One region of the Planomonospora sp. ID91781 genome, then DNA from elsewhere that is predicted to be linked to it. Evidence: riboswitches for the same ligand, from Rfam matches in the RefSeq annotation. Region 1 holds a riboswitch; each other region holds the start of a gene.
The links. Region 1 has a riboswitch for cyclic di-AMP ahead of HS048_RS03205 (NlpC/P60 family protein). Riboswitches for the same ligand answer to the same signal wherever they lie in the genome.

Region 1 (5,406 bases):
TACGTGCGGACATCGGTAACCTTGACCGCGTGACCGACCATGTGACTGCAGCCGAGGATCTGCCCGAGCAGATGCGCGTGCGCCGGGAGAAGCTCGACCGCCTCCGTTCCGAGGGCGTCGACCCCTACCCGGTGAACTTCCCGCGCACCGCGACCAACGCCGAGATCCGCGACAAATACGCCGGTCTCGCCGCTGACACCGCGACCGGCGACAGGGTGGGCGTCACGGGCCGCGTCATGCTGTCGCGGACCGGCGGCAAGCTCTGCTTCGCCACCATCCGGGACGGCTCCGGCGACCTGCAGGTCATGATCTCGCTGGACCGGGTGGGCGAGGAGTCCCTCGCCGCCTGGAAGCGCGACGTCGACCTGGGCGACCACATCGGCATCGAGGGCGAGGTCATCACCTCGCGCCGCGGCGAGCTGTCCATCCTGGCCGACCGGTGGGCGATCACCTCCAAGTGCCTGCGCCCGCTGCCGGAGAAGCACGCCGGGCTCACCGACCCCGAGGCGCGGGTACGGCAGCGCTACGTGGACCTCATCGTCAACGACGAGGCCCGCAAGATGGCCTACACCCGCAGCGCCGTCGTCCGCGCGATCCGCGACTTCTGGCACGGCGAGGGCTATCTCGAGGTCGAGACGCCGATGCTCCAGCCGATCCACGGCGGTGCGGCGGCCCGGCCGTTCAAGACCCACATCAACGCCTACGACATGGAGCTCTACCTCCGCATCGCGATCGAGCTCTACCTCAAGCGGCTCGTGGTCGGCGGCATCGAGAAGGTCTTCGAGATCAACCGCAACTTCCGCAACGAGGGCGCGGACTCCACCCACAACCCCGAGTTCACCATGCTCGAGGCGTACGGGACGTACCTCGACTACCACGACATGGCCGACCTGACCCAGCGGATGATCCAGAGCGCGGCCGCGGCCGCGCTGGGCCGCTCCGTGGTGGAGCACGACGGGGTGGAGGTCGACCTCGGGCTGGCCGAGTGGCCGCGGATCACGCTGTACGGCTCCGTCTCGGAGGCGCTCGGCGAGGAGGTCACCACCGAGACCTCCCTGGAGCAGGTCCGCAAGCTGGCCGACGCGCGGGAGATCCACTGGGACCCCAAGTGGGGCCAGGGCAAGCTCGTCCAGGAGATCTTCGAGGCGCTGGTCGAGCACACGCTGATCCAGCCCACGTTCGTCATGGACTACCCGCTGGAGACCTCCCCGCTGGCCCGCCAGCACCGCGACAACCCGCTGCTCACCGAGAAGTGGGACCTGATCGGCTTCGGCACCGAGCTGGGCACCGCCTTCTCCGAGCTGGTGGACCCGGTCGAGCAGCGCCGCCGCCTCACCGAGCAGTCCCTGCTCGCCGCGGGCGGTGACCCGGAGGCCATGCAGCTTGACGAGGACTTCCTCGCCGCCCTGGAATACGCGATGCCGCCGACGGGCGGGATGGGGCTGGGCGTCGACCGCCTCGTCATGGCCTTCACCGGCAAGAACATCCGCGAGACCATCCTGTTCCCGCTGGTCAAGCCGACCGGCGGCGCCTGACGGGCGGTCACGGCCGGGGGCGGCGCCCCCGGCCGTGACGCGGTGCGTCCCGCGTGCCCGGGCGCGCCTTTCAACGCACGGATCAGAAACTCCGTTTCGGCCGTGCCCTATATCGTCGGAAGATCAATCATCCCGGCGGTTATTAACGAATGCAGAGAAATGAGCCTCGCGTCCGGCAGCCGGACGGAGGCTCCTTCTGTTTCGGCCGTGGTGCTCCAGTGACCGGCGTGACAAAAGTCTCACGCCTCCTGCGCAGCGCGGGACGGGCGGCCCCGCGGGCGCGGCGGCGGGACGGTCCCGGTGGGGGCGTCCCGCTCCGGGGCCGTTCGTCCGTGCCTGCAGGCCCTTCGTCCATGCTCGCAGGTCGTTCGCCGGACGGTCGCCGAGCCGTTCGCGCCCGGCCGCCGGCCGGCCTCGGCTTATTCGCAAAACCCCGACATATCGTCAGTACTTCACGTAATAGCCACTAAGTCAATGTAGGTCCCCGGATCTATGGAGAGCAGAACTTGACGACCTTTGAAGAAGACGTTTACCGTTCCTGACGGGCGGCATTGGTTCCGATCACACTCACGGCTGGATGCCGGTGCGGGGGAGGACCTCTAGATGGCATATCCAGAAGTCGTAGTGGATGCCCGTCGCGGCCTTCTGGCCGTGAGCGAGGTGGATCTGAGCGACGAGGATCTCGTCCTCCTGGCGGAGCTCGCCAAGGGGGTCACGGTGGACCGCGTGGGACGGCGTCTCGACATCAGCGGGCGCACCGTCCGGCGGAGGCTGCGCGGCATCTGCGACCGCATCGGCGTGGCCACGGCCATCGAGGCCGTGGCATGGGCCGCCCGCCGCCGCCTGATCTGACCCGCGTCCGGCCCGGAGCGCACCGGTCCGGATCCGTGCCCGGCCGGGCGGTCCGGAACCGCGTCCGGCCGGACTCCGCCTCAGTCCGCGGGCCGTACGGCGCGTCTCAGTCCGCGATCCGTACGGCGCCGGCGAACGGACGGCCCGCGATCGGGGCGATGCGGACGACGTCGCCGGTCCGCGGCGCGTGGACCATCAGGCCCCCGCCGATGTAGATCCCGACGTGGTGCAGGTCCCGGTGGAAGAAGATCAGGTCTCCGGGGCGCATCTGCTCCTTGGGGATCTGCGTGCCCGCGGTCCACTGGTTGCCGGTGTAGTGCGGCAGGCTGATCCCGACCTTCTGGTAGGCCCACATGACCAGGCCCGAGCAGTCATAGCTGTTGGGACCCTCGGCGCCCCACACGTAGGGCTTGAGCTGCTGGCTGAGCGCCCAGCGGGCGGCCTCGGCGGCCTTCCCGCCGCCCACGATCGGCATGTCGACCTTCACGGCCCGGCCCCCGCCGCCGGCGCGCTCGCGCACCTCCCGGAACAGGTTGCTCTCGACCCGGGCGACCAGCCGCTCGATCTTGGTGCGCTTGGTGCCGAGCTTGTCGAGGAGGGCGGTGACCTCGGCGGTCCGCGCCTTCGCGCTGGCCTTCGCCCGCTCGGCGGCCTGGATCGCCCGGCTGACCTGGGCGACCTCCTCGCTCTGCCGCTGCTGGAGGGCGTAGGCGGCGGCCGCCTGGTCGAGGAAGGCGTCGGGGTCGCCGGAGGAGGTGAAGGCGAGACCGCCGCCCAGGCCGCCCGTCATGTAGCTGCTCTGCGCGAGCAGGCTGGCCTTGTGCCGCCGGGACTCCAGCTGGGACTCGCTGGTGGCGAGGGTCTTCTTGGCGGCGGCGGCGGCCCGCTCGGCCTGCTTGAGCTTGACCCGCTCCCCGTTGTACTGCTCGGTGAGCTGGGCGATCTCCGTGTGCAGCTTGTCGGCCTGCTTGGCGAGCTGCTGGAGGCTCGGCTGGGGGTCGGCGGTGGCGACCAGGGGGGTCCCGAGGGTCAGGGACGCGAAGACGGCTGCGACGACGGTGATCCGGAGCGGGAATCCGTGCGGGGTGCGTTCTCGATAGCGGGCGTGCTTGCCCGCATGCTCTCTCCCGCGTTCGCGCGTGCGCTTCACCAACAGGCTCCTCTTCCTCGCACCGCCTACCGGGTTAGCTGACGGGTTCGGGCCGGAGGCAGCCCTACCGAGAGCGCTGACGGCGTCTCGGATTCACCCCGGGGGACTTCAGGGAGGTGGGTCCCCGGTTCTCCGGGCTCGGAGATTCGGCGGGCCGGCTCTCGGGGTGAGCCGACATCGAGCCTGGACACTAGTGCAATGGGAGTTCAAGCTCAACCAGAACTCCAAACTTGGTAAGGGTTCTCAAACGAGGAAATCACGGACAGGTCACGCGGAATCATGATCCACATGTCATTGCGCCGCGCGTTCCCGGCTCCCGGCCGCAGGGTGAGATCTTCGCAGGTCCGCGCTGCCGCATCCGGGAAGACCGGCGGCCGGAGGAAGGCGGCGGGTGTGGTGCGGCTCACGACGGGTGACGCATGATGCTTTTGGGGGGTGAGTTAAGGACGAGCCGTAACTGCAGACGGCAGAGGACGTACTCTGATCGGTTGTGACTCCTCCGCTCCCTGCGGGAGCGGCTTCGCGCCTCCCTCGGAGCGAGGTAGGCGACGGCCAGGCCCTGACCGTTTCGAACACGGGAACCATGACGGAGGCATTCCTCCCGCCGGGTGGATCCGGTGGTTCCCCCGCTAGGAGAATGATGGAGCAGGTTGCGGAGCACTTCCCCCCGCGGGCCGTACTCGAGGCGGAGACGATCACCGTGCGCCGGGCGCGGACCCCGGACGTGCGGTCCATCAGGCGGCTCGTCGACACCTACGCCGGGGCGGGCCCGCGCCTGCTGGAGAAGGCCACCGTCACGCTGTACGAGGACGTGCAGGAGTTCTGGGTGGCCGAGCGGGCCGGCCGGGTCGTCGGCTGCGGCGCGCTCCACGTGCTCTGGGAGGACCTGGCCGAGATCCGCACGGTCGCCGTCGACCCCTCCTGCCGGAAGATGGGCATCGGGCACCTGATCGTCTCCCAGCTCATCCGCGCCGCCCGCGAACTCGGCCTGCGCCGGGTCTTCTGCCTGACGTTCGAGGTCGATTTCTTCGCCCGGCACGGATTCCGCGAGATCCAGGGGACGCCGGTCTCCCCGGAGGTCTACGCGGAGCTTCTCGCCTCCTACGACGAGGGCGTCGCGGAGTTTCTCGATCTCGAACACGTCAAGCCGAACACCTTGGGGAACACCAGGATGCTGCTGCACCTCGGCGGGAATGACGCCGGGGCTGACTCCTAGGAAAGGTGACTGTTCTTACCTATGTCGATACCTTGTGCAGCAGCAAGCATGCATGTCTGACATAAGACACATGCCCAGTCGAAGTGAGGTGACGCGGTGAGCACCGGACAGCCGCCGTATCCGCAGGATGATCCCGACCGCGATCGCACACCGTCGGGGCAGCCGGAATACGGACAGCAGAACGCGTACGGTCAGCACGCCCAGGGCGGGCACGACCCCGACGTGACGATCGTGGGATACCGGGGCGAGGGCACGGGCCCGCAGACCCCGCCCGCCTACGGCCAGCAGCCCGGCTACGGGCAGCAGGGCACGGGTTCGTACGGCCAGCAGCAGGGGTACGGCCAGCAGGCCGCTCAGCCCGGCTACGGCCAGGCGGCCTCCCACGAGCAGGGCTACGGCCAGCAGCAGGGGTACGGCCAGCAGGCGGCCCAGCCCGGCTACGGCCAGGCGGCCTCCCACGAGCAGGGCTACGGCCAGCAGGGCTACGGCCAGCAGGCCGCCCAGCCCGGCTACGGCCAGCAGCCCGGCTACGGGCAGCAGGGCACGGGTTCGTACGGCCAGCAGCAGGGCTACGGCCAGCAGGCGGCCCAGCCCGGCTACGGCCAGGCGGCCTCCCACGAGCAGGGCTACGGCCAGCAGGGCTACGGCCAGCA
Region 2 (5,406 bases), on a different contig from region 1:
TCGATGCTGGTGCTGATCGGCGTGCAGGGCGAGAGTCTCAACCTGCGCGGCGCCTTCCTGGAGGTGGCCACCGACGCGCTCACCTCCGTGGGCGTCATCGCCGCCGCGATCGCGGCCCACCTGACCGGGTTCACCCGCGCCGACGCCGTCGTCGCGGTGCTGATCGGCCTGCTCATCGTGCCGCGCGCGCTCAAGCTGCTGCACGCGGCCGTCAACGTGCTCCTGGAGGCCACCCCCGCCCACCTGGACCTGGACCAGGTCCGCGCGCAGCTGCTGGCGGTGCCGCACGTACGGGCCGTGCACGACCTGCACGCCTGGACCGTCACCTCGGGCCTGGCCGCGCTCAGCGCGCACATCGTCATCGACGACGAGTGCTTCACCGACGGCCACGCCCCGCGGCTGCTGGACGTCCTGCAGGAGTGCCTCAAGGACCGTTTCGACCTGCACCACGCCACCCTGCAGCTGGAGTCGCCGGCCCACGCCCGGCACGAGCAACCCGCCCACGCCTGACGGCCAAGGGCTCCCCCGGACCGACCGGTCCGTCCTCTGGTCAGGCCCGCACCCGGCAGGGCTCTCGGGTCTCAGCCTGAGTAGGCCGGGTGGCCGAACCCGACGATGGTGTCCATGGTGCGCGTGCGCGCGATCACCTTGTCGCTGATGTTGCCCTCCACCGTGGAGACCGAACCGTCGGGGTTCACGCCGGTCACCAGGCCGACGTGGTCGATGGCCGAGATGTTCTTGGAGCCGCCCCAGTCGAAGAAGACGAGGTCGCCGACCTGCGGGGCGCGGTCGAAGCGGCCCTGCTTCTTGAACCACTGCGCGTGCCAGGGGGTGTAGGCGTAGATGCCCATCGCATCCTGCGCGCCGTGCTCGACGGCCACCCACGCCAGGAACATGTCGCACCAGGGGGCGGCGGCGAACCCCTTCTGCTTGGTGTACTTGTCGTACCACTTGCCGTAGAAGGACGTGCCGTCCGCGGCCTCGCCCTCGCCGACCTTGCTGAGGGCGGTGGCGATGAGCTGCTGGACCTTGGTGCCTGCGGTCAGCGGCGCGGCCGGTCCGGAAAGACCCTTTGCCTGGGACCGGTCCGGCATCTGCAGCTCTGGGAGCTGGTCCGGCGCCGCAAGCGCGTCGCTTCGGCCATCGGTGGTCAGGTTCTGATCGGGCGACTGGATGACCTCACTGCGCGGCTGGGCCGGTGCTGAGGTCTCGGGGGCCGGGGCCTGAGACGGCATCGTCCCCTGCTCGATCATCGCGATCTGGGCTTCGATCTCGGCGATCCGGGTCTGCATCTGCGAGAAGGGAGCCGCGCCGGAGTCGCTGTCGGTGATCGACGGGATGTCGGCTGCATGAGCCGTCCCAGCGGACAGGACGGTGAAGCTTGCCATGCCGGCGACGATCAGGCTGATGGACAGGCTCTGGCGGCCGAAGGCGTGCGACAGAACGGGCAACGGTACGTTCCTTTACTGACCTGCGCGGGGAAAGGGCTCTCATGACGCGGGACACGAAGCTCCTGCCGGTACGGCGTAAGCCACAGCCGCCCTCTCCGGCCACGCGTCAAGGCGTGGTCGTGCAGGAACAGCCCGGGGTCATCCTGTTGTCGCCTGGACATTCGACTACGGCAGATAGTTCCTGAGGAAAGTCAGGGATTCGATTCGCTGACCCCGATAGGAGGCGGGGAGTGGAGCTGCCGTCCCCCGGGGTGCGGGGCGGAATCCGCTGCAGGGCACCGCAGAGACAGTGGCGTGCATCATCGAAGCCGGTGTTCGTCCCGCACCCTTGCTGCAACCGTCATGAGCAGGCGGAGAGGCTCTCATGCGCAAGTGAAACCGCATCCAGGTGAGTGCGGGCGCGGCCGGGAACTGGGGCATCCGGATGGGCAAGACCTTGCGATCGTGCGGCCGGAAGATCTTACGGACAGCCCTGGCCAAGGTAGAGCTTTCGGACGTTATGTGACGTTTTATTCATCTTGCCGACACGCATCTACTACATCGCATCGTAACGTCTGATGATCTGCCTTCATCGGGAAGACGGCCCGCCTGCCGTCGGATCCCGCGCCGGCCCAGACGCCTCCGCCGGGGGAACCGGGGACCCATCGCGCGAACCCGCGGACCTTTCCACGAGCGCGCAGGGTGAATCCGTCCCGTCGGCGGTAGGGCGACTCTTGGCCCGAACCCGTCAGTTCGCCCGGTAGGCGGTCACGAAAAGGAGAGACGCGAGTGAAGCACGCCGGTTCCTCACCGCAGGCTGCGCCGTATGGGGCGCCTCATCGGGCGTCCGACCGTAAACAGCCGCTGGACGGCGATCACCTGACCGAGCCGCCGACGTGCCGCCCCGCTACGTCGGCCTGCTGTGTCGATGGCCCACAATGGTGCGCGGACAACGCCGTCCCTCATGCAAGGAGCTCCCCCGACGTGTCGCATCCACCTCCCGGCCCTGCAGCCGTGCTCACCGCGCTGGCCGGCTACGGCGAGCGCTACCGGCTGCAGGACGGCCTGGACGCGGGCGAGGACTGGGTCGCCGCCGACCGGCTGCTGGACCCCGCCTCCGAGGAGCTGACCCGGGTGCTCGAAGCCGAGCGGACCGCCAGCGGACAGGTGTCGGCGCACGCCACGGCGCTGACCGTGATGGCCGTCTACGCGGGCACGGTCACGGCTCCCGCCCTGCTGGCCTGGGCACTGTACGGTGAGGTGCTGGATGTGCGGCCGGACAACGTGGCGCTCCGGCTCGACGACCACCACGGGTTCGGCGCCGTCGCGCTGCGCCGCCCCCGGCTGGCCGAGACCTCACAGATGACCGCGGACGTACGGCTGAAGCTGCTGGTCGGCCAGGTGCTCGATGAGCACCTGTTCCCGCTCGCCGATGCGCTGCGGGTGCGCAGCCGCGCGGGCCAGCGCCAGCTGCACGGCGGAATCGCCCAGGGGTGCGCCGCGGCGTTCGGCGCCGCGAGCAGGACGCCCGGGGCCGACGTCGACCTGCTGCACCGTTCCCATGATGCCTTCCTCGCCGCCTGCCCGCCGGGGCTGGGCGGGCTGGGGGAGATGGTCCGGCTCTCCGAGGGCGGCAGGGAGGGCTTGTTCTACCTGCGCCGGACGTGCTGCCTGTTCTACACCGCCGTCCATGGAGAGAAGTGCGCCAGCTGCTGCCTGGACAGTGTCGAGGACCGCGTCTGCGCCTACCGCCGGGTCCTCGCCGGCGCGGCGAGCTCGCACTGATCCGGCCCCGGCCTCCGGCTGCGATCAGTGACGACGCGGCGCCCGCGGACGGAACGGGGGCGGTCGGAGAAGGTGCGGGCGTGCGGCTCAGCTGAGGGCGGGCCGGTAGACGACGGAGAAGCCGCGTCCTCCGTCCGTTGATTCCAGGACGGTCCCGTCCTGCAGCGCCGCAAGGAGACGCTGCCGGTCGACGGCGGTGAAAGCCGCGGCCTGGCCGGGCAGGCGGCCTGCGGCCTGCCACGTTGCGCCGCCGTCGGCGCTGGCGTGCACACGGCCATCGGCGCCGACCCCCACCAGGTCGTCTTTGCCGAGCGCGTCAAGGTGGGACAACAAAGGGGAGCCGGCGAGCCCGGCGAAGGTCAGGCCGCCGTCCTTGCTGACCTGCACTCCCTCGGAAGTGGTCGCGTGGACCCGGTTCGGCTCCTCCTCGTGAGCGGCCAAGTCGATCACTTGCAGCGCGGCTCCCGGCGCCCAGCCTTGGCCTTCATTGCCGCTGCGCCGCACCTGCCCGCTCTGGCTGTCGTAGGCGTACAGGGTCGTCCCCGCCGGTGCGATGGCGTGGAAGTCGGCGATGCCTGCCTGCGAGACCGTGCTCCAGGTGAGGCCGGCGTCCGTGGTGCGGATCAGGCCCAGGTGCGGGGAGCCGCCGGATGGGACGTCGTTCGCCGCGGGGTGCCCGCTGGCCAGGAAGGTCTTCGGCCCGATCACGATGAAGCCCATGTGATCCTGAACGCGATCGGCGACCCGCCGGGCAGTGTCGGTGGAACGGACCTGGAACAGGCCGTAGTGCCCGGCGATGTAGATCGTGCCGTCGGCCGGGTCGACCCCCAGCCCGTGAACGTGACCGATCCCAGGATCGGCGGCATCGGCGGTCTGCGTGGACGGCTGTGCGGCGCATGCCGTACCGGACAGCAGCGCGAGCGCCAGGACGGCGCCTGCGCGCACACGACGATGCCGGTCGATCGAGGCCATGGCATGATGCTACCGCCATCTACTATCCATCATCGTAGAAGGTGCGGTGTCTAGAAGATCGAAAGCGTATGGCAGTGGTGGGCCAGCAGCGACGCCACACCCGGGATCGCGGCCACGACCGCAGGACCGGCGAGCAGCAGAGCGACAGCGGCCAAGCCGGCCAGGCGCTCCTTGCGGCCGAGGGGAGCGGCCGGATTGAGCATGCGCTTGACCCGGGTCAGCGCCGTCTCGCCACCGGCACCCAGCATGAACGCCGGAGTCCTGCCGGTGGCCAGCCGTACCAGGGCGGCGGCGATGTGGATGCGCGGATGCTGGCGGGCAGCGACATCGTCGGCGAGCAACTCGACCAGCCGGGTGACCTCGGTGCGGGCCTGGGCGAACAGCGGCAGGCGGGGAAAGGCGACGAAGAAGGCTTCAGCGGCGGCCAGCACGAGATGGTGACGCCCCCGCAGATGGGCCCGCTCGTGGGCGAGCACGGCGGCGATCTGCTCGGGAGCCAGGGACTGCAGAGCCGCGGTCGTGATGACCGTCCTGCCCTGCCGTCCGGGCAGGCAGTAGGCCGCGGCCTCGTCGTGCTCCAGTACCACCGCTTCCAGATCACCGTCGTGGCGGCCGAGGATGTTCAACATGTCGGCGTGCCGCCGGCGTTCGCGCTGTGCACGGACGAGCACGGCCGCCCCGCAGTAGACCACCCTGCCTGCGACCAGAGCGGCACCGAACAAAGCGGCGCGGGCGCCCGTGGAGATGGCGGCTTCTCCATCGGTGAGCAGCTCCGCGCATGCCTCGAAGAACGCGGCCAGCCCATGCCCGACCACGGAGGCCGGAACCGCGGCGGCGAACGCCGCGAAGAGACCGGAGGCGACCACCGAGACGCACGCGGCCAGCCATACGGAGATCGCCAGTCGCGGAGCACGCTCGGCCCACGCGCCGCGGTCGAGCAGCCGGGGCAGCCAGGCCGCGGCGACGACGGCGTACGACGCCAGGATCACGGCGGCGATCATGCGCGGCCCTTGGTCGGATACACTTTGAGCGCGGCCTCGAGCGCTTCGGACTCCTCCGGGGACAGCCGCTCCAGGAAGTGCACCAGCGTGGCCGCCTGGTTGCCGCCGGAGGTGAGCGTGGCACGCATCAGCTCGGCGGTGTAGGCCTCCTTGCTGGCCACCGTCTCGTAGACATACGCCCGGCCGACCTGTTTACGGCGCAGCAGGCCCTTGGTGTG
Region 3 (5,406 bases), 2.5 Mb from region 1:
GAGTAGGGGCCGTTGATGAGTTCAGCCGGAGAGGGCCTGTCTCGTCCGCTGCCCGAGCAGGTCCGCACGCACGTCGTGGACCTGGCGTCCCAGGTCCTGGGATCCATGCCCGCCGCCGCGGTGCCGCCGCCGCTGCGCAACATCGCCAGGTTCGAGCCGCGCAAGCGCGCCCGGCTGGGCAGCACGCCGATCGCGGCGCAGCTGGAGACGGACAAGGAGTTCCGGGAGGCCGTCGCCGAGGTCCTGGCGGCGAGTCTGCCCGAGCTGGTCGCCGGGCTGGCGGAGGGCGCCGTCCCCCCGGCCGCCGAGCCCGTCCTGGTCGCCGCCGCGGCCTATCTGACCAGGCCGCCCGGCTGGGTGGAGATGGTGGAGACCGCCCGCGCCGATCTGGAGCGCTCGGCGGCCGTCGCGGAGGGTTCGGCGCAGGAGCAGGCGGTCACCCGGCTGCGCGAGCAGCTGGCCGCGCAGAAGACCGCGGCCAGGGAGGAGTCCGAGCGGCTGCGCGAGCAGCTCAAGGCCGCCCGGGCGGAGGTCTCCGATCTGCGCCACAAGCTGCACGCGGCCCGGGAGCGGGCCAGGGCGGCCGAGGCGCACGCCGCCGCGATGGAGGAGGCCGCGCAGGAGGCCAGGGCCGCCGCCGCGTCGGCGGGCAGCGCGGGGGAGAGCGAGCTGCGCCGCCTGCGGGAGCGCCTGTCCGACTCCGAGCGGCAGCTGGAGGCCGCCCGCCGGGCCGCCCGCGAAGGCCGCAGCGAGGAGGACACCAAGGTCCGCGTGCTGCTCGACGCGCTCGCGGACGCCGCGGCCGGGCTGCGCAGGGAGCTGGCGCTGCCCTCGGGCATCAACCGGCCGGCCGACTCGGTCGCCTCGGTCGCCCCCGGCAGGCCGGGGGTCCGGGCGGTGCCCGCCCGGGCGCTCGCCGACGACGACCCCGCCCTGCTCGACCAGCTGCTCGCGCTGCCGCAGATCCATCTGATCGTGGACGGCTACAACGTGACCAAGACCGGTTACGGCACCCTCACCCTGGCCGACCAGCGCAACCGTCTGCTGACCGGGCTCGGCGCGCTGTACGCGCAGACCCGCACCGAGCTGACCTGCGTCTTCGACGGCGCCGAGCTGGACGGGCCGGTCCCGGTGTCGGCGCCGCGAGGGGTCCGGGTGCTGTTCAGCGCGCCGGGGCAGATCGCCGACGACCTGATCCGCCAGCTGGTCCGCGCCGAGCCCGTCGGGCGGGCGCTCGCGGTGGTCTCCTCCGACCGCGAGGTGGCCGAGTCGGTCCGCCGCATGGGGGCGCGTCCGGTGCCCGCCGCACTGCTCCTGAAGCGCCTCGGACGCGCCTGAGCCCTCCGCGGCCGCTCGTCGTCTCCGCCGGGCCGGGTGCCCGGCGAGAGCGGGAAGGCGGGGAAGCGGGCGAAAAGGTGAGCTGGACCTTACTGGTTCTGTACTATTCGCCCCAGGTCTTTACGGCGGGAGGGCGTAGTAGTGGCCGTGGCGGGTATGCCGAAGTGTTATGGGCGGGTGCCCGTGGCGGCCGGACTGGCTCTCGTGGCGTTCCTGCTGCCGGCGTTGCCGGCCGGTGACGCGCTCGCCGAGCCGAAGCCGACGATCGCCGAGGCCAAGAAGAAGCTGGAGAAGCTCAACGACCAGGCCGACAAGATCGTCGAGAAGTACAACCAGGCCGGCGAGAAGTGGAAGAAGGCCCGCACGCGCTACCGGACGCTCAACGGCGCCCTGGAGAAGCAGAGCGCGAAGGTCGCCGGTCTGCGCCGGGAACTGGTCGCGATGGCCGTCAGCGGCTACCAGGCGGGCACGGTGACCGGCTGGGAGAGCCTCATCACCCGGCCCGACCCGAGCGACCTGCTGAGCGGCCTGGCCGCGGTGGACCAGATGTCGGCCCTGCGCGCCCAGTCCCTCAACGCCTTCGACGAGGCCACCAAGACCCTGCGGACCGACCGGGACAAGGCCAAGACCGCCCTGGCCGAGGCCGACGAGTACCGCGACGAGCTGGCCGAGCAGAAGGCCAAGGCCGACAAGATGGTCAAGGCCCAGATCAAGCTCCTGCGCGAGCTCGGCGCCTACCGGGCGGGCGACCCGAACAGCCCCGGCATCACCTACACCGGCTCCGCCTCGGGGAGCGCCCGCAAGGCGCTCCAGTTCGCCTTCGCCCAGGTCGGCAAGCCGTACCAGTACGGCGGCACGGGACCCGGCGGCTGGGACTGCTCCGGCCTGCTCCAGGCCGCCTGGCGCGCCGGGGGCGTCAGCCTCCCGCGGACGACCTGGGAGCAGTGGAGCTGGGGTGCGAGCCGCAGGGTCTCCCTGGACGACCTCCAGCCCGGGGACCTCATCTTCAGCGAGGGCCTGGGACACGTGAGCATGTACGTCGGCGGCGGCCAGATCGTCCACGCCCCGCAGACCGGCGACGTCGTGAAGGTCGTCGACCTGTCGGCGTACGGCCGCCGCCTGGTGGGCGCGGTCCGTCCCTGACGCCGCCCCCGCTCCCGTCTCGGAAGCAGTCCTCCGCCCCGTCCCTGACGCCGCCCCCGCCCCGCCCTGCCCCGTCTCGGTCCCCGTCCGCGCCGCCCGAGCCCGCGAGCCCCGCGCTCGCGGGCTCTTCCGTGTCAGGACAAGATCATTACTCCTGTTACTGGAGTTACGGGAGTGACAACGTTCAGGCAGCGGATCTCCAAATGTGACGAGGGTCATATCGCGGTGGTGGACTCGCCGTTATCCAGCGGTTATGAAAAGAGGGAAGAGGCTCCCCGATCTTCGGACGGGGCAGCGTCTTTGCCGATGTTTGGGGATCGGGGTAACTTCTGGCGTCGCGACGAGCAAGCCATGCCGTCGCAGTGCACCGGCCTCTCGGGCTGTGTCCAGATGAATAATCCAAGCGGTCACGCGAAGCACCTACACCGTCGTGACCTGCCGAATCCATGCAGCCATGAGGCATGGAACCGGGGAACCAAAGGCATGCTCCCATTGCCAGGGGTGAATCGGCACGCCGTTGTGCCGTAGGGCGTCTTCCCTGCCCGAATCCGTCAGCTAACCCGGTAGGCATCAGTGGAAGTCCCAAGGAGAAATCCTGTCTACCACCCTGCAGAACCCCTGTTCGTCGCGCCTTTTTCGCCTTTCCGTGGGCGGTTTCGCGCTCACTCTGACCGCGTCGGCCGGTGCGGTCGGAATGAATTCCGCGCAGGCGCGGGCGGCGACGAACGGCGCGACCGCGGTACAGGCCGGAGCCGTCGCGGTCACCCGGATGAGCGGCGCCCCCCTCACCGGGGCGAGCGCCAAGGCGGTCACCAGGCTGAGCAAGGCCGCGCGGCAGAAGGCGAAGGCGGCCAAGGCCGTCTCGGTGGCCAAGCGGCAGGTCGGCGCCCCCTACCGCTGGGGCGGGACCGGTCCCCGTGCGTTCGACTGCTCGGGCCTGGCGCAGTACTCCTGGCGCAAGGCGGGGGTACGGCTCCCGCGGATCACGCACAGCCAGTACCGCGCCGTCAGGAAGAAGGTCTCGTGGCGCAGCCTGCGCCCCGGTGACCTGCTCTTCTTCTACGGCAAGGGCCACGTCGGCATCTACGTCGGCAAGGGAAGGATGGTCCACGCGCCGAGCAGCGGCAGGACGGTCCGGATCGTGAAACTGAAGCACTACTACCGCTCCTCCTTCGCCGGAGCGGTCCGCCCCGGCGGCTGACCGGGCCGTCCGGCGGCGGGCGTGCCGCCGGAAGGCGCAGGTGCCGAGCGGCCCCGCCCGTCCCCGTGACGGGCGGGGCCGCTCAGCGTCCGGTACGGGGACCGCTCCGTGCCCGGCGCCCGGGCGGATCCGCCGGCCCGCGTCGCGTAGCATCGGCGCACATGTCCGTCCCCCAGGGGCGCCGCGCCGTACTCGCCGGGATGCTGGCGCTCACGGGCGCCGCGCTGGCCGCGTCCGCGCCGCTCCCGGCCGTCCCGTGGCCGGGAGCCGTCGTGGTCCGCGGGCAGGGCTCGGTCGTCGTCGGGGACCGCGCCGTCGCCGGTCTGCTGGCGGACCTCGCCGCCCGGGCCGACCGCGCCCGCCGCAGGATCGCCGCGATCTGGGGGCCCGTCCGCCCGGTGGTCCTGTTCCCGGAGACCGACGCGCAGGCCGCGGTGCTCGCGGGCGCCGCCGGGGTCGCGGCCACGCGCGGGCTGGCCGCGCTGGCCACCGCGGACCGGGTGGTCGTCCTGCCGGGCGGCTACGCGCGGCTCAGCGAGGTCGGCAGGGACGTGGTCCTCACCCACGAGCTCGTCCACGTGGCCACCGGCGCGACCCGGGGCGGCCGGGTGCCGATGTGGCTGTCGGAGGGGTTCGCCGACTACGTCGGCTACGCGGGCACGGGGCTGGACGTCCGCCGGGTCGCCGCGGAGCTGGCCCGGGAGGTGCGGGCGGGCGTGCTGCCGGACCGGCTGCCCGGTCCGGGGGACTTCGCCCCCGGCGGGGCGCGGCTCCCGCAGGTCTACGAGGAGGCCTGGCTCGCCTGCCGCTACGTCGCCGCACGTTTCGGCGAGCGGGCCCTCGTGAGGCTCTACGGTAGCGATGTCGGGACCACGCTCGGCCTGACCGCGGCGGAGTTCACCGCGGGCTGGCGCGACCACCTCCGGAAGGAACTCGCATGACGTCGAGCACCGCGCGGGCGTCCGGCGCCCGGCCCGGGAGCCCGCGGGCGGCGGGGTGGGCGCTGGCCGCCCTCGGCGCGGTCACCCTGGGGGTCGTGGCGCTCAGCACGCCGTGGCGGGCGCTGCCCGCGGCGGCGCCGCGGGTGGAGCCGGATCCGGCCCGCGACTTCACCGCCGGTCAGATCGCCCGGTCCCAGGCGTTCGACGCCGTGGTGGGCCCGCCCGCCTACCTGTCGCTCGGCCTGACCCTGGTGGCGGCCGGGCTGCTGGTGGCCACCCCGCTGGGCGCGCGGCTGCTGGAGCGGCTTCCGGGGGGACGGTGGTGGCTGCGGGTGCTGCTCGGCGTGCTCGCCGTCACGGTGGCGGTGGAGCTCGTGCGCTGGCCGTTCGGGATGTGGCAGGAGGTCCACCTGCGGGACTACGGCCTGTCCACCCAGGACTGGCCGTCGTGGACCGCCGACCGGCTCAAGAACATCGGGATCAGGACCGCGCTCACCGCGGTCATGGTGCTGGCCGTCGTCGCGCTGGCGCGGCGCTTCGCGCGCTGGTGGATCCCCGCCGCGCTGGGCGCCTTCACGCTGACCGTGACCGTCTCCTTCGCCTATCCGGTGCTGGTGGAGCCGGTCTTCAACGACTTCTCGCCGATGGCCGCCGGGCCGCTCCGCGACGACCTGCTCGCCATGGCCGAGCGCGACGGCGTGCCGGTCGAGGACGTGCTCGTCGCCGACGCCTCCCGCCGGACCACCGCGCTCAACGCCTACGTCTCCGGATTCGGCGCGACCC
Region 4 (5,406 bases), 2.9 Mb from region 1:
CCCAGGCGGCGCCGCGCTCCGGGCGCGGCATGTCCGGCTCCGGTCCGGCCAGCTCCAGCCCGTCCGGCAGGCCGAGCCGGTGCAGCTCCCGGCGGGTGACGGCGAGCGGGCGCAGCCCCGCCCGGGACACGACCCGGGTCCGGGTGCCCAGCAGTCCCGCGTGGTGGGCCTCCACCGCGCAGAGCATCTGCAGCGGGGACTCCACCCAGGCTACGGCCGAACACTGATCCCGCGCGTGGTCTCGACCGTCCTGCTCCACGCCGGGCGATGACCCGTTCACGACCGCCCCAACGTAACGCGGCGGTCTTACGGGACCGGGAACCCCGGGTGAACAGCCGACCACGCCCAGCGAGAGGTAAAGCACCGTTCCAACCGGTTCGTCCGGGTATGGATGGGAGATCATGAATGCATGGAATTCGTGACTCTCAACAACGGCGTCCGCATGCCCCGGCTCGGTTTCGGCGTCTGGCAGGTGCCCGACGACGAGGCGGCCACCGCCGTGGCCACCGCCCTCGAGGCCGGCTACCGGAGCATCGACACCGCCGCGCTGTACCGCAACGAGGAGGGCGTGGGCCGGGCCCTGCGCGCCTCCGGCGTGCCACGCGAGGAGGTGTTCGTCACGTCCAAGCTCTGGAACGACGCCCACGGCTACGACGCGGCGCTGCGCGCGTTCGACGCGAGCCTGGAACGGCTCGGCCTGGACTACCTCGACCTCTACCTGATCCACTGGCCGGTCCCGGCGCAGGACCTGTACCCGGAGGCCTGGCGGGCGCTGGAGAAGCTGTACGCCGACGGCCGGGTGCGGGCCGTGGGGGTCAGCAACTTCACGGTGGAGCACCTGGAGCGCGTGCTCCAGGAGGGGAGCGTCGTCCCGGCCGTCAACCAGATCGAGCTGCACCCGCAGCTCCCCCAGGCCGAGCTGCGCGGCCACCACGCCGGGCACGGCATCGTCACGGAGGCGTGGAGCCCGCTCGGCCAGGGCCGGGGGCTGCTGGAGGAGCCGGTGCTGGCCGAGGTCGCGGCCCGGCACGGGGTCACCCCGGCCCAGGCGGTGCTCCGCTGGCACCTGCGGCTGGGCAACGTGGTGATCCCCAAGTCGGTCACGCCCTCGCGGATCGCCGAGAACCTCGACGTGTTCGGGTTCGAGCTGGACGACGAGGACATGGCGGCGATCGCCTCGCTGGACGCGGGCCGGCGCCTCGGCCCGGACCCCGCGACGTTCAACCAGGTGAGCTGAGCACCGCTCGGCGACCGTTCGAGGGCCGCCGTTCCCGGGCAGGGCTCGCCGACGGGCGAGCCCTGCCCGGTTTTTCGCATTTATCAATATTTTCCCCGATCGATACCCTGCTCCGGCTTCCCGCCCGCACCCCCATCCCGCCTTGACCGGACTTTGCCGGGACGTGACTCAACCCGCCCGGCCTCCTCCCGATGAGGTCATGGACGCCGAATCCGCGACCCCGCGGAACCGGGGACCCACCTCCCCTGGGGTGAATCAGCGCCCGCGCGCTGTAGGGCACTTCCTGGCCCGAACCCGTCAGCTAACCCGGTAGGCGGCACGGAAGCCGAGCAAGGAGTCGAACCCCCGCATGGGCAAGCACCGCCGTACCTCCCCCGTGAAGCGCACTTCCCCGGTGAAGCACCGCCGCACCTCCCCCGCGAAGACCGGCGGCTCCTCCACCGCCTCCCCCGCCTCCACGAGGGGGCGCCGCCTGACCCACGCCCTGCTGGGCGCGTCGGTCACCCTCGCGGGCGGCGCCGTGGCGAGCCCTCCGGCCCACGCCGAGGCCCCCCTCCGGGCGTCGGCCGGCGCCCTCACCGCGGCCGCCGGGATCTCCGGGGGCCTGCCCGCCTCCGCCGCGTCCGCCAGGACCCCCCTGCAGCTCATCGCCGACGGGCTGCCCCGGGTCTCGGCCGAGGATGTGCTCTCCATCGCCGAGGGCCAGATCGGCGTCAAGGAGAACGACCGGGGCGGCGGCACCAGGTTCCACCGGTGGTACATGGACTCCTACCGCGCCGCGGAGACCGTCGAGCGCGACGGCGGCGCGATCCGCGGCTACGCCAACGCGCCCTGGTGCGCGATGTTCGTCTCCTGGGTCGGCGAGCAGGCGGGCATCCGGCCGGTCTTCGGCTGGGACGCCTACACCGTGACCTACGCCCAGTGGTTCCGGGCCAACGGCCACTGGGGCACCACCGCCAAGCCCGGCGCGGTCGTCTTCTTCGACTGGAAGCGGGGCGACAGCCTCTACGGCATCGACCACGTCGGCCTGGTCGAGGAGGACAACGGCGATGGGACCATCACCACGATCGAGGGCAACACCGGCAACGGCAAGGTCGAGCGGCGCGTCCGCCCCAAGGCCGAGGTCGTCGGCTACGGCTACCCGGTCTACCGGGGCTGATCCGCGCCGGACGGCGCTCCGGAGGGGTACGGCCCGGCGGGCCGTACCCCTTTTCCTGCCGCCGGGCACGGACCCCGCTCCGGCGGCCGGCTCCACCCTCCGGGACCGGGGTTCCGCCGTCCGCGAACGGAGGGTTCTCCCCTCCCTGCTCCGGAAGGGGCGGGACACATGTTCGCGTGATGGGAGCGCTCCCAACAGCCTATCTGAGGCTTATCTCCCGATAAACCGCTATATGTCCTAGGTTTAAGTCCGAGATGTAACGGTTGAGTTTCGGCATATTGACGTTCCGGTTGCCTATCGTCCACTCTTCGTGGGAGCGCTCCCAAAGCATGTTGCAGAGCAGCCAGCCTCGGTCCGGGTTTGTCGGGGACCGGCCGCGGCTGCACCTCCCACCGATTCGGGCGACCACCTGAGAGGGGTCCGGAATGTTGAACACCAAGCGGCAGGGCAAGCTCGCCGCAGTAGCGGTCATGGCGGCCACCGCCCTTGCGATCACGTCCTGCGGTTCGAGCGAGCCCACGCCCGCCGCCGGCGGCGACGGCGCGTCCTCGGCCGCGGCCGCGCCGGTCACCATCACCGTCCACACCTTCGGCGGCGGCGAGAACTTCGGTTACGACGAAGCCGTCAAGAAGTGGAACGCCGAGCACCCGAACATCCAGGTCAAGTACCAGAACCTGACCGACCGGTTCGAGGACGTCTTCCTCCCGCAGCTGCTGCAGAAGCTGCAGGCCGGCAGCGGCGCCGCCGACATCGTCGGCATCGACGAGGGCGCGATGGGCCTGATGAAGGCCCGCCCGCAGTTCTTCGCCGACCTCGGTCAGTTCGGCCTGGAGAACCGCAAGGCCGACTTCCCCGCGGCCAAGTGGGAGAACGGCGTCAACAAGGACGGCAAGCTCTTCGCGCTGGGCACCGACATCGGCGGCATGACCATGTGCTACCGCAAGGACCTGTTCGAGAAGGCGGGTCTGCCGACCGAGCGCGAGGAAGTCGGCAAGCTCTGGCCGGACTGGGCCGCCTTCATGGAGGCCGGCAAGAAGTTCCAGGCCGCCAACCCCGGCAAGGGCGACCCCAAGTTCCTCGACGGCCCGAACACCCTCTACAACGTGGTGCTCTCGCAGGAGGGGCCGAAGAACGGCAACATCGCCTACTTCGACACCAACAACCAGCTCGTCATCGACAAGAACCCGGCCGTCAAGACCGCGTTCGACACGGTGAAGTCCTTCAGCGAGGCCGGCCTGACCGCCAAGCTCGCCTCGTTCACCCCCGAGTGGAACGCCGCCATCAAGAAGGGCGGCTTCGCCACCATGGGCTGCCCGGCCTGGATGCTGGGCGTGGTCTCCGGCGCGGCCGGTGAGGAGAACAAGGGCAAGTGGGACGTGGCCTCGGTCCCCGGCGGCGCTGGCAACTGGGGTGGCTCCTACCTCGCGATCCCCGCGCAGAGCAAGCACCAGAAGGAGGCCGCTGAGGTCCTGAACTACCTCACCGGCAAGGAGGGCCACATCGCGGCCTTCAAGGAGGCCGCGGCCTTCCCGAGCTCCCTGCCCGCGCAGCAGGACCCGGCCGTCGCCGACCTGAAGAACGAGTTCTTCAACGACGCGCCGACCGGCCAGATCTTCGGCGCCTCGGTCAAGGACCTGCTCCCGCTCTTCCTGGGTGAGAAGCACGCCCAGGTGAAGACCGCGGCGGAGAAGGTCCTGGAGGGCATGGACAAGGGCTCGATCCCCTACGCCGAGGCCTGGACCAAGTTCGTCGAGGCCGGCACCAAGGCAGCGGGCTGATCCCCCTCCCGTTCGGCACGGGCCCGGCGGCGGCTACCCCCGCCGCCGGGCCCGTCGCCTGCCCTTGAGCTGAAAGGCTGACCGATGACCCTCAACGTCGACACCCCCGCTCCGGCGCGGCGGGAAGGCCCCCGCCGGTCTTCCGGGCCCCGGAACCCGGGACGCGGCGGCAGGGGACTCGCCCGGTTCGACCTCCGGGCGACCCCGTACTTCCTCGTCTCCCCCTACTTCCTGCTCTTCGCCGTCTTCGGCCTCTTCCCGCTCGGCTACACCGCCTGGGTGTCCCTGCACGACTGGGAGCTCGCCGGGGACAAGACCTTCACCGGACTCGACAACTACACCGAGCTGATCGCCGACGGAGCCTTCTGGAACGCGGTGCTCAACACGGTCGGGATCTTCGTCATCGCGACGATCCCGCAGCTGGTCCTGGCGCTGATGCTCGCCAACGCGCTCAACAAGCGCATCCGGGGCCGGCTCTTCTTCCGCCTCGGCATCCTGCTCCCCCTGGTGACCTCCGTCGTCGCGGTCGCCGTGGTCTTCACCCAACTCTACGGGCGCGACTACGGCATGATCAACTGGTTCCTCAGCCTGTTCGGCGTAGAGGCCATCGAATGGCAGAACCAGAGCTGGAGCGCGTGGATCGCGATCGCCACGATGATCGACTGGCGCTGGACCGGCTACAACGCGATCATCCTGCTGGCCGCCATGCAGACGATCCCCAAGGACCTCTACGAGGCCGCCTCCCTCGACGGGGCCTCGGCCCGGCGGCAGTTCTGGCAGATCACCGTGCCGATGCTGCGCCCGACGCTCATCTTCGTGGTGTTCGTCTCCACCATCGGCGGCCTGACCCTGTTCGCCGAACCGGTCATGTTCGAGGGCAACCCGACGATGGCCGGCGGCGCCACGGGCCAGTACCAGACGGTGGCCATGTTCATCGTCAAGGAGGCGTTCCGCGACTTCGACATGGGCTACGCCTCGGCGGCCGCCTGGCTGCTGTTCGCGCTGATCCTCATCGGCATCCTGATCAACTACTCCTTCACCCGCCGCATCGGGGGTAAAAAGTGACGGCGATCCAAACCCGGCGGCGCCCGTCGGGTCCCGCATCCTCGGCGAACCGCATCTGGGACGCGGGCCCGCTGACGAAGGTGACCCTCGCCTTCGCCCTCGTGCTGTCGGCCTTCCCGATCTACTACATGTTCATCATGGCCACGCGGACCAACGACGAGGCGCTC

Region 2: another riboswitch for cyclic di-AMP. It lies ahead of HS048_RS21370 (IucA/IucC family C-terminal-domain containing protein); the one in region 1 lies ahead of HS048_RS03205 (NlpC/P60 family protein).
Region 3: another riboswitch for cyclic di-AMP. It lies ahead of HS048_RS14400 (C40 family peptidase); the one in region 1 lies ahead of HS048_RS03205 (NlpC/P60 family protein).
Region 4: another riboswitch for cyclic di-AMP. It lies ahead of HS048_RS16500 (CHAP domain-containing protein); the one in region 1 lies ahead of HS048_RS03205 (NlpC/P60 family protein).

What each region holds. Positions count from the first base shown of each region.
Region 1 is NZ_JABTEY010000001.1:694,158-699,563, reverse strand. It holds gene lysX (bifunctional lysylphosphatidylglycerol synthetase/lysine--tRNA ligase LysX) at 30-1,535, shown strand; gene HS048_RS03210 (LuxR C-terminal-related transcriptional regulator) at 2,187-2,387, shown strand; gene HS048_RS03205 (NlpC/P60 family protein) at 2,494-3,537, opposite strand; cyclic di-AMP (ydaO/yuaA leader) riboswitch at 3,546-3,699, opposite strand; gene HS048_RS03200 (amino-acid N-acetyltransferase) at 4,178-4,753, shown strand; gene HS048_RS38675 (RDD family protein) at 4,850-5,406, shown strand, end outside.
Region 2 is NZ_JABTEY010000002.1:462,967-468,372, reverse strand. It holds gene HS048_RS21380 (cation diffusion facilitator family transporter) at 1-510, shown strand, start outside; gene HS048_RS21375 (CHAP domain-containing protein) at 582-1,451, opposite strand; cyclic di-AMP (ydaO/yuaA leader) riboswitch at 2,058-2,212, shown strand; gene HS048_RS21370 (IucA/IucC family C-terminal-domain containing protein) at 2,415-3,215, shown strand; gene HS048_RS21365 (F510_1955 family glycosylhydrolase) at 3,303-4,187, opposite strand; gene HS048_RS21360 (M56 family metallopeptidase) at 4,238-5,188, opposite strand; gene HS048_RS21355 (BlaI/MecI/CopY family transcriptional regulator) at 5,185-5,406, opposite strand, start outside.
Region 3 is NZ_JABTEY010000001.1:3,168,436-3,173,841, forward strand. It holds gene HS048_RS14390 (NYN domain-containing protein) at 16-1,338, shown strand; gene HS048_RS14395 (C40 family peptidase) at 1,495-2,481, shown strand; cyclic di-AMP (ydaO/yuaA leader) riboswitch at 2,908-3,066, shown strand; gene HS048_RS14400 (C40 family peptidase) at 3,176-3,682, shown strand; gene HS048_RS14405 (hypothetical protein) at 3,844-4,623, shown strand; gene HS048_RS14410 (M48 family metallopeptidase) at 4,620-5,406, shown strand, end outside.
Region 4 is NZ_JABTEY010000001.1:3,637,549-3,642,954, reverse strand. It holds gene HS048_RS16510 (hypothetical protein) at 1-205, opposite strand, end outside; gene HS048_RS16505 (aldo/keto reductase) at 410-1,237, shown strand; cyclic di-AMP (ydaO/yuaA leader) riboswitch at 1,432-1,567, shown strand; gene HS048_RS16500 (CHAP domain-containing protein) at 1,587-2,396, shown strand; gene HS048_RS16495 (ABC transporter substrate-binding protein) at 2,822-4,174, shown strand; gene HS048_RS16490 (carbohydrate ABC transporter permease) at 4,259-5,239, shown strand; gene HS048_RS16485 (carbohydrate ABC transporter permease) at 5,236-5,406, shown strand, end outside.